Regions from separate parts of the Undibacter mobilis genome, predicted to be linked through region 3. Evidence: predicted binding sites of a transcription regulator. Region 3 holds the regulator's gene; each other region holds the start of a gene.
The links. Region 3 encodes PhoB, which activates phosphate uptake and scavenging genes when phosphate is short. Its sites were predicted from a motif close to TGTCATNNANCTGTCAT; they were not measured.
Positions count from the first base shown of each region.

Region 1: DXH78_RS10900 (inorganic phosphate transporter) is a predicted target of PhoB. The motif match lies at 1,340-1,356, and genes of this name have one in related genera.
Region 2: phnF (phosphonate metabolism transcriptional regulator PhnF) is a predicted target of PhoB. The motif match lies at 2,661-2,677, and genes of this name have one in related genera.

Region 1 covers NZ_QRGO01000001.1:2,301,895-2,306,210, forward strand. The annotation lists gene DXH78_RS10900 (inorganic phosphate transporter) at 1-1,279, opposite strand, end outside; gene DXH78_RS10905 (MlaD family protein) at 1,415-2,317, opposite strand; gene DXH78_RS10910 (ABC transporter ATP-binding protein) at 2,332-3,138, opposite strand; gene DXH78_RS10915 (ABC transporter permease) at 3,143-4,294, opposite strand.
Region 2 covers NZ_QRGO01000001.1:1,441,464-1,445,779, forward strand. The annotation lists gene DXH78_RS06820 (alpha-D-ribose 1-methylphosphonate 5-phosphate C-P-lyase PhnJ) at 1-376, opposite strand, end outside; gene DXH78_RS06825 (carbon-phosphorus lyase complex subunit) at 373-1,476, opposite strand; gene phnH (phosphonate C-P lyase system protein PhnH) at 1,480-2,073, opposite strand; gene phnG (phosphonate C-P lyase system protein PhnG) at 2,075-2,557, opposite strand; gene phnF (phosphonate metabolism transcriptional regulator PhnF) at 2,686-3,453, shown strand; gene DXH78_RS06845 (LbetaH domain-containing protein) at 3,506-4,153, shown strand; gene DXH78_RS06850 (alpha-D-ribose 1-methylphosphonate 5-triphosphate diphosphatase) at 4,162-4,316, shown strand, end outside.
Region 3 covers NZ_QRGO01000001.1:542,475-546,790, reverse strand. The annotation lists gene pstC (phosphate ABC transporter permease subunit PstC) at 1-134, shown strand, start outside; gene pstA (phosphate ABC transporter permease PstA) at 137-1,000, shown strand; gene pstB (phosphate ABC transporter ATP-binding protein PstB) at 997-1,812, shown strand; gene phoU (phosphate signaling complex protein PhoU) at 1,846-2,562, shown strand; gene phoB (phosphate regulon transcriptional regulator PhoB) at 2,577-3,281, shown strand; gene DXH78_RS02535 (GcrA family cell cycle regulator) at 3,372-3,860, opposite strand.

The sequences.
Region 1 (4,316 bases), 1.8 Mb from region 3:
CACCGCTGTTGGTGATGAACTCGCGCAGATAGCCGACACCGAACACCGCGCCGACCGCAATATGGGTCGATGACACCGGCAGGCCGAGCGCCGACGCCACCAGCACCGTCACGGCCGCTGACAGGGCCACGCAATAAGCGCGGATCGTGTCCATGCGAGTAATCTTCTCGCCGACGGTGCGGATCAGGCCCGGCCCGAACAGCCCCAGGCCGAGCGCGATGCCAGTGGCGCCAATCGCCAGCACCCAGAACGGCAAATCGACTTTCTCGGCATCGGCGAAGCCGGTCTGCGCCGAAGCGACGATGGCGGCGAGCGGCCCGACCGCGTTGGCGACATCGTTGGCGCCATGCGCGAAGGACAACAGGCCAGCGGCGAAGATCAACGGCACCGTGAACAAGCCGGCAACGTGCTTGCGGCGGTTTTCCATGCCGCGTGAACGGCGCAGAACCCAGGGTCGGGCGGCGAAGTACGCGCCGAAGAAGCTCAGGATGCCAATCGCGATGACAAAAGCCAGCGGCGCATTCCAGACGCGTTTGAGGCCCTTGCTTACGAGATAAACGGCGAAGATTCCGGTCATGAAGGCGACGAGGACGGGCACCCAGCGCCGCGCCGCGGCCACGCGATCGTCGCGATAGATCACCTGCCATTTGATGAAGCCGAGCAGCAGGGCGGCGATGAGGCCGCCGAAGACCGGCGAAATGACCCAGCTCAGCACAATGCCGCCGATCACGCTCCATTCAACGGCGGCAACGCCGGCGGCGGCGACACCGGCACCAACAACACCGCCGACGATGGCGTGCGTGGTCGAAACCGGCGCACCCAGATAGGTCGCGAGGTGAATCCACAGCGCCGCGGCGAGCAGAGCCGCCGTCATCACGAAGATGAAGGAGACGACCGACAGCGCCTTTTCCGGATGCAGGAGGTTTTTCGACACCGTATCGACGACATCGCCGCCGGCCAGGACCGCGCCGGCGACCTCGGCCACGGCGGCGATCATCAGGGCATGCGTCATGGTCAGGGCGCGGCTGCCGACCGCCGGGCCCATATTGTTGGCGACGTCGTTGGCGCCGATGTTGAGCGCCATGTAGGCAGCGATGACTGCCGCGAAGAAAACGAAGTATTTGAGCGGGCCGCCGACCGACAGGCTGGCGATTACAACCGCGCCGATCATGAAAACGATGAGCAGGCCCGGAGTCGCCAGCGAGCGCGACCGCGCATAAGTCGCGGTTTCGATCTGAACAACTTTCTTGAGGTCCTTGTCGAGGGCGCTTTTGGCCAAGGCGGGCTCCGGCAGGAAGGCGGAGCAGACTGCCGCCCCTGGAAAGCCCGTTAGCACCCCTATCGCAAAACTGTCACAAAAAAAGTGACGCGCCCCCGGGCTGTTGAAAAGCCGGCGTGCAGGGCGATCGCGGGGTTAGCGCCGGGGGCCGCTGGTGTTGTTGTCGCCGCCGCCGCCGAACAGGATGCGCTGAGGATTCTTGGCGAGGTCGCTGACGGCCCGGTCGATATTGCCGATCGAGCGGCGCAGGTCGGTGCCGACAAGGTTGATCTGCTTGTTGGTGCTGTCGGTCACCTTGAGCACGCCTTCCGTGATCTCGGCGGTGCGCTTGTCGAGGTTCTCGGCGAGCATCGTGGTGTGCTTGTCGAGGTTGGTCGTCAGCTTGTCGAGATTGCCGGCGAGCTTGCTGGTGTCGGCTTTCAGGCTGACGGCGAGTTCGTTGATCGACCCCATCGCCGATGCGCCGTTATTGACCAGTTCATCGATCTTGTTGCTGTTGCGGGCCAGCGCCTCGGTGAAAGTTTCGATATTCTTGATGGCGTTGCGCAACGATTCCTGGTTCTCGACGATGATGTTGTCGGCCTTGGCCAGCGTTTCGCGCACCGCGGTGCCCATGTCGCCGGCGGTGGAGGCCGCGCGCAATGTCGGCAGGCCACCGTTCTTCGGTGGTGCCAGCGCCGGTGAGGACGCGGTCGCGCCCTTCAGCGACACCGACGCGATGCCGGTCAGGCCGGCATATTCCAGCGTGACGATGGTGTCAGAGCGCAACGGCGTCGACGGCGTGATCGAAATGACGGCGGCGACTTCGGAGGGCTTGTCGGTGAGCTGCATTTCCGTGACCTCGCCGACACGGATGCCGTTGAACATCACCGGGCCGCCGACGCGCAGGCCCGACACGGAGCCTTCGAACACGATCAGATAGGATTTGGTTTCCTTCGAGGCGCCGGCGTTGTGAACCCAGTAGATGAAGCCGAACGCGGCGGCGATCACCGCGAAGGTGAACAGCCCGATCAGCGCGAATTTTGCCCGGTCTTCCATTGCTCAACTCCACATCAGGCGCGACGTTCTGTAACGCGCCGGCCTTTAATCGCCACTTGAAAATCGGTATGCGCGCGCTCGCCGTGGAAATATTCTTTCAGCCACGGGTGCTGCGACGCCAGCATCACATCCATCGAGCCGGCTTCCACGATCTTGCCATCGCCGAGCACTGCGATGCGGTCGCAGGTGCGGTGCAGGCTGTCGAGGTCGTGTGTCACCATGAATACGGAAATGCCGAGCGTTTCCTGCAGCGTCAGCAGCAGGTGATCGAACTCGGCGGCGCTGATCGGATCGAGGCCGGAGGTCGGCTCGTCGAGAAACAGGATTTCCGGATCGAGCGCCAGCGCGCGGGCGAGCGCCACGCGCTTGATCATGCCGCCCGACAACTCGGAGGGATACTTGCGATAGACGTCCGGCTTGAGGCCGACCATTTCCAGCTTGGCGATGGCGATCTCGGTGGTCAGCTTCGGCGACAGCCGCAAATACTCGCGGATCGGGAACTCGACATTCTTGCCGGAGTTCAGCGATGAAAACAGGGCGCCCTGCTGGAACAGCACGCCCCAGCGCCGGTCCACCGCCTGCCGCTCCTTCAGCGATGCCTTGCCGAGATCGGTGCCGAGCACCTCGATCGAGCCTTCGCGGAACGGCAGCAGGCCGATGATGGTGCGTGTGAGCACCGACTTGCCGGCGCCGGATGCGCCGACGAAGCCGAGGATTTCGCCGCGCTTCAAATCGAGATTGACGCCGTTGAGAACGCGGCGGGCGGCAAAGTCGACCACCAGATCGCGCACTTTGATGACGGGTTCGCCACGCGCGGTCATGTTTCTAAATCCCGACCGAGGCGAAGAAGACGGCGAACAGACCGTCGATCACGATGACAAGGAAGATCGATTTGACTACCGAGTCCGTCGTCTTGGCGCCGAGCGACTCCGCCGAGCCCTTGACCTGCAGACCTTCCATGCAGGCGACGAGGCCGATGATCAGCGCCATGAATGGCGCCTTGATCATGCCGACGGCGAAGGTCTTGACGGAGATCGACTCGTGCAGGCGCGACATGAAGATCTTGGGGTCGATGCCGCCATAGAGCCATGACACCACGCCGCCGCCATAGAGCGCGGCCATCGCGCCGATGAAGGCCAGGATTGGCACGGCGATGATGAGCGCCAGAATGCGCGGCAGCACCAGCACCTCGATGGGGTCGAAGCCCATCGTGCGCAGAGCGTCGATTTCCTCGCGCATTTTCATCGAGCCCAGTTCGGCCGTGTAGGCCGAGCCGGAACGGCCGGCGATCATGATGCAGACGATGAGGACGCCGAGTTCGCGCAGCACCAGAACGCCGACCATGTCCACGACATAGATATCGGCGCCGAAGGTGCGGAAGTGGAAGATGCCTTGCTGGGCAATGATCGCGCCGATCAGGAAGGTGATCAGAATGATGATCGGCACGGCATTCCAGCACACGCGCTCGAGATGGTTGATCAGCGACGTGAAGCGGAACCGCCAGGGATTGGCGCAGACGCTGAAGAACGCCATCAGCAGCTGGCCGGCGATCTGGAAGATGGTGAAGAGATCGGAGGCGACCGCGGTCATGGTGCGACCGACGCTTTCCAGCGTGGCGACGAGTCCGGTCTGCTTGTGCTTCAGCGGGGTCAGCTTTTGCTGGCCGGCGCGGACCTTTTCGAACAGGTTGTTGTAAATCGGCGGCAGGCCGACAACGCGGGTGTCGGCGCCGCGGCTCGACCAGATGCGCAGGGTGCGTTCGATCAGCCAGGCGCCATAGGTGTCGAGTTGGGTGATCCGCGTGGCGTCCAGGACGACGCGCGTGAACGGGGCCTGATCGATCTGGCCGGGGGTATGCGTCGCGGCGTCCACGAGCGGTTCGAGCGCGCGGGCATGCTCCGCCGTCCAATGACCGGCGGCGGTCAGATCGAGGCCGTCGCCGCGCGAGGGGGCGTGCTCTAAGGTGCCCGACGTCAAGAAGTCACTCCCGATAACCGGC
Region 2 (4,316 bases), 900 kb from region 3:
TCGGCACCTGATAGACCAGCACCTGGTTTTCGGTGAGCGCGGTTTCCGGAATACGGTGTCGCGTTTGAATCACGGTCGCTTCTTCGGTCCGCGTCGTCGTTTCGATGCCCGCGGTCTTGACGAAGAACTTACGGATCGAAACGGCGTTGGTGGTGTCGTCCGACCCCTGGTCGATCACCTTTAGCGTATCGTCGGGCCCAAGAATCGAGGCCGTGACCTGCACGCCGCCTGTGCCCCAGCCGTAAGGCATCGGCATTTCCCTCGACGCAAATGGCACCTGATAGCCAGGAATCGCGATCGCCTTCAGGATCGCGCGGCGGATCATGCGCTTGGTCTGCTCATCCAGATAAGCGAAGTTGTAAACTGGCGCGCTCATTCGGCGGCATCCTGCATCGGGGCATCGGACGGCAGATTGGCAGCATGGAATTCGGCTTGCAGTTTGCGCAGCAGGCCGAGTTCGGACTGGAAATCGACATAGTGCGGCAGCTTCAGATGCTCGACAAAGCCGGTCGCCTGCACGTTGTCGGAGTGGCTGAGCACGAACTCTTCGTCTTGTGCGGGTGAGCCGGTCTCTTCACCGAGTTCGCGGGCGCGTAACGCGCGATCGACCAGTGCCATCGACATGGCCTTGCGCTCGCTCTGGCCGAACACCAGGCCGTAGCCGCGCGTGAAGCGCGGTGCCTGCGTGCCGTTGCCGGTGAACTGGTTGACCATCTGGCATTCGGTGACGGCAATGATGCCGAGTGGCACGGCGAAGCCGGCATCTTCAGCGAAGAATTCGACCTCGACCTCGCCGTAGCGGATTTCGCCGGCAAACGGATGCGTCCGGCCGAAGCCGCGTTGAGTCGAATAGCCGAGCGCAAGCAGGAAGCCTTCGTCGCCGCGTGCCAAATTCTGCAGGCGAAGGTCACGGTTCGCCGGAAAAGATAGCGGTTCGCGAGTCAGATCGCCGACCTCATCAGCCGGTGGATCGTCGCCTTCGATCAACCCGCCACCGGCGAGTAACTCGGCAACTGACTTGAAATGTGCGCCGTCGGCCGGCGCGGTGGCGGGTTCTTCGACTTGGCTTTGTTCGGCAAGCGTGTGGTCGAGCAGGCGATGGGTGTAATCGAAGGTCGGCCCCAGCACCTGCCCGCCGGGCAAATCCTTGAACGTCGCCGAAATGCGGCGGCGGATTTCCATCTCGCCCGTTTCTAGAGGCTCCGATGCACCGAAGCGCGGCAACGTCGTGCGATAGGCACGCAGCAGGAAGATGGCCTCGATCAGGTCGCCGCGCGCCTGCTTGATGGCGAGCGCGGCCAGTTCGCGGTCGTAGAGCGAGCCCTCGCTCATCACGCGGTCGACTGCCAGAGCAAGCTGGTTGTCGATCTGATCGAGCGACAGTTCCGGGACATTGGGGTCGCCGCGCCGCGCATCGGCGAGGAGCTTGTGGGCATTGTCGATGGCGCGTTCGCCGCCTTTGACTGCGACATACATGGCTCAGCGCTCCCCCACCGTGACCGAGCGCGGCAGGGCCGCGATGTCGGTGCCGGCCACCAGCACCAGATCGATGCCGCGCGGAAACAGCGCGCGGTTCTCCTTCATGCGGGCGGCAAAGCCGGCGGGCAGAGGCGACGCAGCGAAGTCGCGCGTCGTCTTGATGCCGGGGCCGCGCAACGTGAAGCCGCCGCCACTGAAGCGCGTGATCTGCATAATGAGCGTGGTCGAGCGATCGGGATATTCGGCCGTGCCTTGAGCAAATTGCGCGAACGACGGCGCCGCATCGGCATCTGCAATCAAGGCGAAAGCTGCATCGCCCGGTTCGCGCACGATCGGCGCGCCGGTGTGGAAGCGAATCCAGTCGGTAATGTTTCTGTCGACCGCAAATTTGGCATCGAGCCACAGCGGGGTTTCGTAATCGGCAAGGCTCTTGATCAGCGCGGCGGTAGCGGGTGCGAAGGGTGCAGGCGCATCGACGCCCTTGAGCTTTCGGATGTCGCCCGGCCGCGCCGTGCATTCCATCAGCGCACGGAACGCAGCCTGGCTGGCGTAGGCCGGATCGAACTCGGGTGTATTGGCGGTGATGTCGAGCATCTCAATCCTCCCCGCGTACCAGCGTGAAGAAGTCGACTCGGGTCGCCGCCGTGCGGGCGCGAGCGAGGTCTTGCTGTTCTTTCTGCTTCTGTCGCAGGGGCGCGAGTATCTGAGTTTCGACGGCCTCGCGCCGGTCTTCGACTTGCCAGAGCGCGTCGCACAGCGCGACCAGCCGTGCCTTCTCCCGGTCGCGGCCGAACACGTAACCGAAACCGGTTTCGCCGGAGGCAAGCTGCACGGCGGCGCGCGTTACGGTGGCTTCGCCGGCATTGAAAGGCGCGCCGCGCGAACCGATACGGCCGCGGAGCATGACGAGGCCGATCTCGGGGGCGCGCGGCTCGGAATATGACACTCGGTCATGAATCTGATGCAAGCCGCGGGCAATATCTTTCGAATCAGCGCGCGCCAGAACGGCGAGGGCTTCCCGCCGTTTCGCGAGATCGGGCAATGCGTTGCCTGAATCGGGGTCGGTGTCGGGAATCATCCGCGATATCTCGGCTGGCCGGGGTTCCGAAGTTGTCTAGTGGGCTAGACAAGTCGCATTTATAACTTGTCTAGCCGAGTAGACAAGTTATAAATGCGCAGCCGTGACGCTGTGATGACAGGGCCGCCATGCTCACTCGCACACCCCGGGGTGTTTCCAGAGGGTCTTCGGACCGCGACGATCTGCTCGCCCGCGGCGTCATGCTGTGGCGCTGCATTGCCGACGATTTCGAGCAGGCGATTCTGGTCGGCAAGCACGACAACGGTTCGAAACTGCCGGCGGAAAGCGAAGTCGCCGCGCGTTACGGCGTCAATCGGCACACCGTGCGCCGTGCCATGGCGGAACTGGCGACGCGCGGGCTGGTGCGCACCGAGCGCGGCAGCGGAACATTCGTCAAAACCGACAAGCTCAATTATCCCATCAGCCAGCGCATGAAGTTTTCCGAAATCGTGGCCGCCGCCGGTCACGAAGCGGAAGGCCGGCTTCAGGGGCATCGCCACGAAGCGGCGAGCGAGGACATTGCCCGCGATCTCGGCATCAAGCCGGGCGACGAGGTGGTGCGGCTGGAAATTCTGCGCGCCGCCGACCGGGTGCCGATTTCGGTATCAACCTCGTGGCTGCCGGCGGACCGTTTCGGTGACGCCGCCAAAGTGTTCCGCCGCGCCCGTTCAATCACGCGCACGCTCGAGCATTTCGGCGTCAAGAGCTACCGGCGCAAATGGACGCGCATCAGCGCCGGTTTCACCGATGCCGTGGATGCCGGCCGGCTGCGGCTGTCGGTACATCGGCCCATTCTCATAGCCGAGGGCCTCAATGTTACCGATGAGGACGTCCCGATCATGCTGGCGCGGGCGCGTTTCTCCGCCGACCGTGTGGCGCTCATCGTGGAAAGTTGAGTGATGCATTGCGCGTCACGTAAGTGTCACTAATCGGGCGTTTTAAAGCACTATGGCAAGCCAACTCTCCACCACACCCGTCGTCGATCCGACCGCCGAGGTGAAGCGTTCGACGCTCGGCACCTATACCGAGGTCGGCCCCCGCACCAAGCTCCTCGAAGTCGAGCTCGGCGATTACTCTTATGTCGTCAACGACAGCGATATTGCCTATGCGACCATCGGCAAGTTTACCTCGATCGCGGCGATGACCCGGATCAATCCCGGCAATCATCCGATGCATCGCGCCACGCAGTCGCACTTTACCTACCGCGCCAGCGCCTATTTCGATGGCGCGGCCGATGAGGCCGAGTTCTTCGACTGGCGGCGCTCGTTCCACGTCACCATCGGCCATGACGTCTGGATCGGCCATGGCGTTATTGTCTTGCCGGGCCGCTCCATCGGCACCGGCGCGGTGGTTGGCGCCGGCGCGGTCGTGACCAAGGATGTTCCGCCTTACATGATCGCCGTCGGCAATCCGGCGCGGGTGCTGCGGCCGCGTTTTTCGGCCACCGTCGCCGAACGCATGGTCAAACTCGCGTGGTGGGACTGGCCGCATGAACAGGTCGGCCAAGCGCTCGCGGATTTCCGTGCACTCAGCGCCGAAGCGTTTCTCGACAAGTATGAAGGCGCGGCGCTGCCAGCGCGGCAGGCAGCGGGCTAAGGACACTCATGCGTATTCAGGGCGGACAGGTTCTGGCCGGTGGCGACTTTGTCGAGGCCGATATCCAGATCGACGACAAGGATGGCGCCATTGCAGCGCTCGGCGCCGGTGGCGGCAATGGCCGCAGCTTCGATGCGCGCGGGCTTTATGTGCTGCCTGGCAT
Region 3 (4,316 bases):
TCACCGAGGCCGTCGAGTCGGTTTACACGTCCTCGCTCATCTTGCTTGGCCTCATCCTGTTCGTGATCACGTTCATCGTGCTTGCGTTCGCCCGCATCATGCTGATGCGCCTCAACGCCCGCGTGGGAGCCTGATCATGGCATTGATCTCTGGCGCGCAAAGCCCGCTCTACGCCCAGCGTCGGCGCAAGAATGGCATCACAATGGCCCTTGCCTACGTCGCAACGGCCTTCGGCCTGACCTGGCTGGTCCTCATTCTCGCCGTGCTGCTGTGGGAAGGTTTCAGCGGTCTGTCGCTGCGCGTCTTTACTGAAATGACCCCGCCGCCTGGTTCGGCCGGCGGCCTGCTCAATCCGATCCTCGGCAGCGTGGTCATGACCGGGCTGGCGGTGTTGATCGGCACGCCGCTCGGCATCCTCGCCGGCACCTACATGGCGGAGTACGGCCGTTACGACAAATTGTCCTCCGTGGTTCGTTTCATCAACGACATCCTGCTCAGTGCGCCGTCGATCGTGATCGGCCTGTTCGTTTACGAGATCATGGTAGCTCAGATGGGCCACTTCTCGGGCTGGGCCGGCGCCGTCGCGCTCGGCGTGATCGTGGTGCCGGTCGTGGTGCGTACCACCGAAGACATGCTCATCCTGGTGCCGGATACGCTACGCGAAGCTGCGGCTTCGATCGGGCTGCCGCGCTCGCTGATGATCAGACGTGTCGCTTACCGCGCCGCCCGCGCCGGCATGATCACCGGCGTGCTGCTCGCGGTGGCGCGTATCTCCGGCGAAACCGCACCGCTGTTGTTTACCGCGCTGAACAACCAGTTCTGGAGCACCGACATGAATGCTCCGATGTCCAGTTTGCCGGTTGTCATCTTCCAATTCGCATTGAGCCCCTACAAGGACTGGCAGGAGCTCGCCTGGACCGGCGCGCTTATCATCACGCTGTCGGTTCTGACCTTGAGCATCGTCGCCCGCGCCCTCGCTTCGCAGAGTAAATCGTCATGACCATGGCCACTTTTACCGTCCCGACCGTCACCAACACCGTGAACCCGGCCGAAGGCCTGGTCGACAAGGTCACCGTGAAGAATCTCGATTTCTTCTACGGCGATCACCGCGCCCTGAAGAACATCAATGTCTCGCTGTACGAGGGCAAGGTCACCGCCTTCATCGGTCCGTCGGGCTGCGGCAAGTCGACCTTGCTGCGCATCCTCAACCGCATGTACGACCTTTATCCGAACCAGCGCGCGACCGGCACCGTGCGCCTCGACAACGACGATATCCTGGCGCCGTCGCAGGACCTCAATTTGCTGCGCGCCAAGGTCGGCATGGTGTTCCAGAAGCCGACGCCGTTCCCGATGACAATCTATGAGAACATCGCCTTCGGCATCAGACTCTACGAGAAGCTGCCGAAGTCCGAACTCGACGGTCGCGTGCAGCACGCGCTGGAGCGCGCCGCGTTGTGGAACGAGGTCAAGGACAAGCTGGGCGCCAACGGCCAGTCGCTGTCGGGTGGCCAGCAGCAGCGCCTGTGCATCGCCCGCACTGTCGCCGTGCGGCCCGAGGTTATCCTGTTCGACGAGCCGTGCTCGGCGCTCGACCCGATCTCGACTGCCAAGATCGAAGAGCTGATCGACGAGCTCAAGGAAGACTACACCATCGCCATCGTCACCCATAACATGCAGCAGGCGGCGCGCGTCTCCGACTTCACTGCCTTCATGTATCTCGGCGAACTCGTCGAATACGGCGAGACGACCAAGATCTTCACCGCGCCGAACGACCGCCGCACCCAGGATTACATCACCGGCCGCTTCGGCTAGGCCGGCGCCGGCAAGGATTGAAGGATCAGGATTATGAACGAACAGCACACCGCCAAGGCTTTCGACGTCGACCTGCAGGAACTGTCGCGGATGGTCGCCGAGATGGGCGGCCTGGCAGAGAAGCAGGTTGCCGATGCCGTTGACGCGTTGGCCAAGCGCGATACCACCATGGCGCAGCGGGTCACCGCTTCCGACAACGCCATCGACGTCCTCCAGCATGAAATCGAGGAAAAGTCGGTGCTCACCATTGCCCGCCGCCAGCCGATGGCGGTGGACCTCCGCGAAATCGTGGGCGCGCTGCGGCTTGCCAACGATCTTGAGCGCGTCGGCGACCTGGCCAAGAACATTGCCAAACGCGTCATTGCGCTCAACGCCGAGTTCCCGCCGCCGAAGCTGATCCGCGGCGTCGAACACATGACCGATCTCGTGCTCGGCCAGCTCAAGGCGGTGCTCGATGCCTACGCCCGGCGCGACGATGCCAAGGCGATGGCGGTGTGGCGCGGCGATGAGGAAATCGACGCGGTCTGCACCTCGGTGTTCCGCGAGCTGCTCACCTATATGATGGAAGATCCGCGCAACATCACCTTCTGTATTCACCTGATGTTCTGCGCCAAGAACATCGAGCGCATGGGCGACCATGCCACCAACATCGCGGAAACCGTCCACTACATCGTGGATGGCGCACCGATCACCGAACGCCGGCCGAAGGGCGAGACCGAGATCTCCGCGCTGACCGGCACCAACGCCTGACGAGCCACCGAAGCATGAGCGCGCGAATCCTGATCGTCGAAGACGAGGAGCCTCTCACGATGCTCCTCGTCTACAATCTCGAGAAGGAAGGCTACGAGGTCGAGACCGCGGCCCGCGGCGACGACGCCGACACCAAGCTGAAAGAGCGTGTGCCGGATCTCGTGGTGCTCGACTGGATGCTGCCGGGGCTGTCGGGCATCGAATTGTGCCGCCGGCTGCGGGCGCGGCCAGAGACGCAGAATCTGCCGATCATCATGCTGACCGCGCGCGGCGAGGAGAGCGAGAAGATCCGCGGCCTCGCCACCGGCGCCGACGACTACATGGTCAAGCCGTTCTCGGTGCCGGAATTGCTTGCCCGCGTGCGCGCGCTGCTGCGTCGGGCCCATCCGGATCGCGTTGCCACCGTGCTCAACATCGGCGACATCGAACTCGACCGGGACAAAAAACGCGTGTCGCGCAGCGGCAAGCCGATCGATCTCGGCCCGACCGAATATCGTCTGCTCGAATTCCTGATGGAACGGCCCGGCCGTGTGTTCTCACGCGAGCAATTGCTCGACGGTGTCTGGGGCTCCGACATCTATATCGATGAGCGGACCGTGGACGTTCACGTCGGCCGCCTGCGCAAGGCCATCAACCGTGGCCAGCAAGCCGACCCGATCCGCACTGTGCGCGGTGCCGGCTATGCGCTCGACGACCGCTTCGGTCGGGCCGCCGGCTAACTGCGCAGCGCCGCGCGCCGGAGCCTAGGCGTCCAACAAAAAAGGCCGAAGCTTTGCCCCGGCCTTCGTCATCCCATTGATGTCAGTGTCTCAGCCCCTGAACGCCGGCTTCTGGCGGCGGCGATCGTTTGCCGGCTGGTAGGCGACGCGGCAGTGGAAGCTGCAATAGGGCTGGTCCTCAGCAGCTTCGCCGCCGCAGAAGAAGAAATCCGGGCCCGACGGATCGCCCACCGGCCAGCGGCAGGTTTTTTCGTTGAGCTGCAGCAGCGTCTTGCGCTGCTCGAGCGGGATTTCCAGCAGTTCGGGTTCGGGTTCGACCTCGTAGTCATAGGCCAGCGCGGTATTGCCGCGCACCTGAGGCCGCTGCACCCGGATCATGTGGCCGGAGGAACGGGCCTTGCGCGGGCGCGGCGCGCTCGAAGTGGGGCTTTTGGCACGACCCGACAGGCCGAGCCGGTGTACCTTGCCGATCACGGCATTGCGGGTGATGCCGCCGAGCTCGGCGGCAATCTGGCTGGCCGACAGACCGTCGGACCAGAGCTTTTTCAGCAGTTCGACCCGCTCATCGGTCCAGCTCATGGGGTATTTCCCTCGGCGATCCAGGCGTTTGGACAGAATCCACCCCCGTCGTCCGGCGCGGCTTTTCCGCACCTGAACGTGTACGCTTCAGGGATGAACCAGATTTAGGCGGCGGCACGCGATATGTCGTATCGCCTGACCAAAAAACTACACTATGGGTTGACTCGGCCGCAAGCATTTGCAATCGGCTAAAACTCTCCTCCCACAGGTTTTCCTTTAGAATCCGCGACTGCGGTGATTTTGAGTCGCGAATCGGCCGAGGTGGTTCGGTTGACTTGGCCCCGGCCTCCAATAAAATGCCGTCCAAGTGCCGCCCGGCGAGGCGGCACGTTTCGTTTTGGGCGCTGCCAGCCGGGAAAACGCTTAGCCCAGGTCCGGTTCCGTAGCCGGCCGTGGGCTAGTCATCGGCGAATGGTATTGAACGTCCTCGGGTTCTGCCCCGGGGCTCGTTGCCGT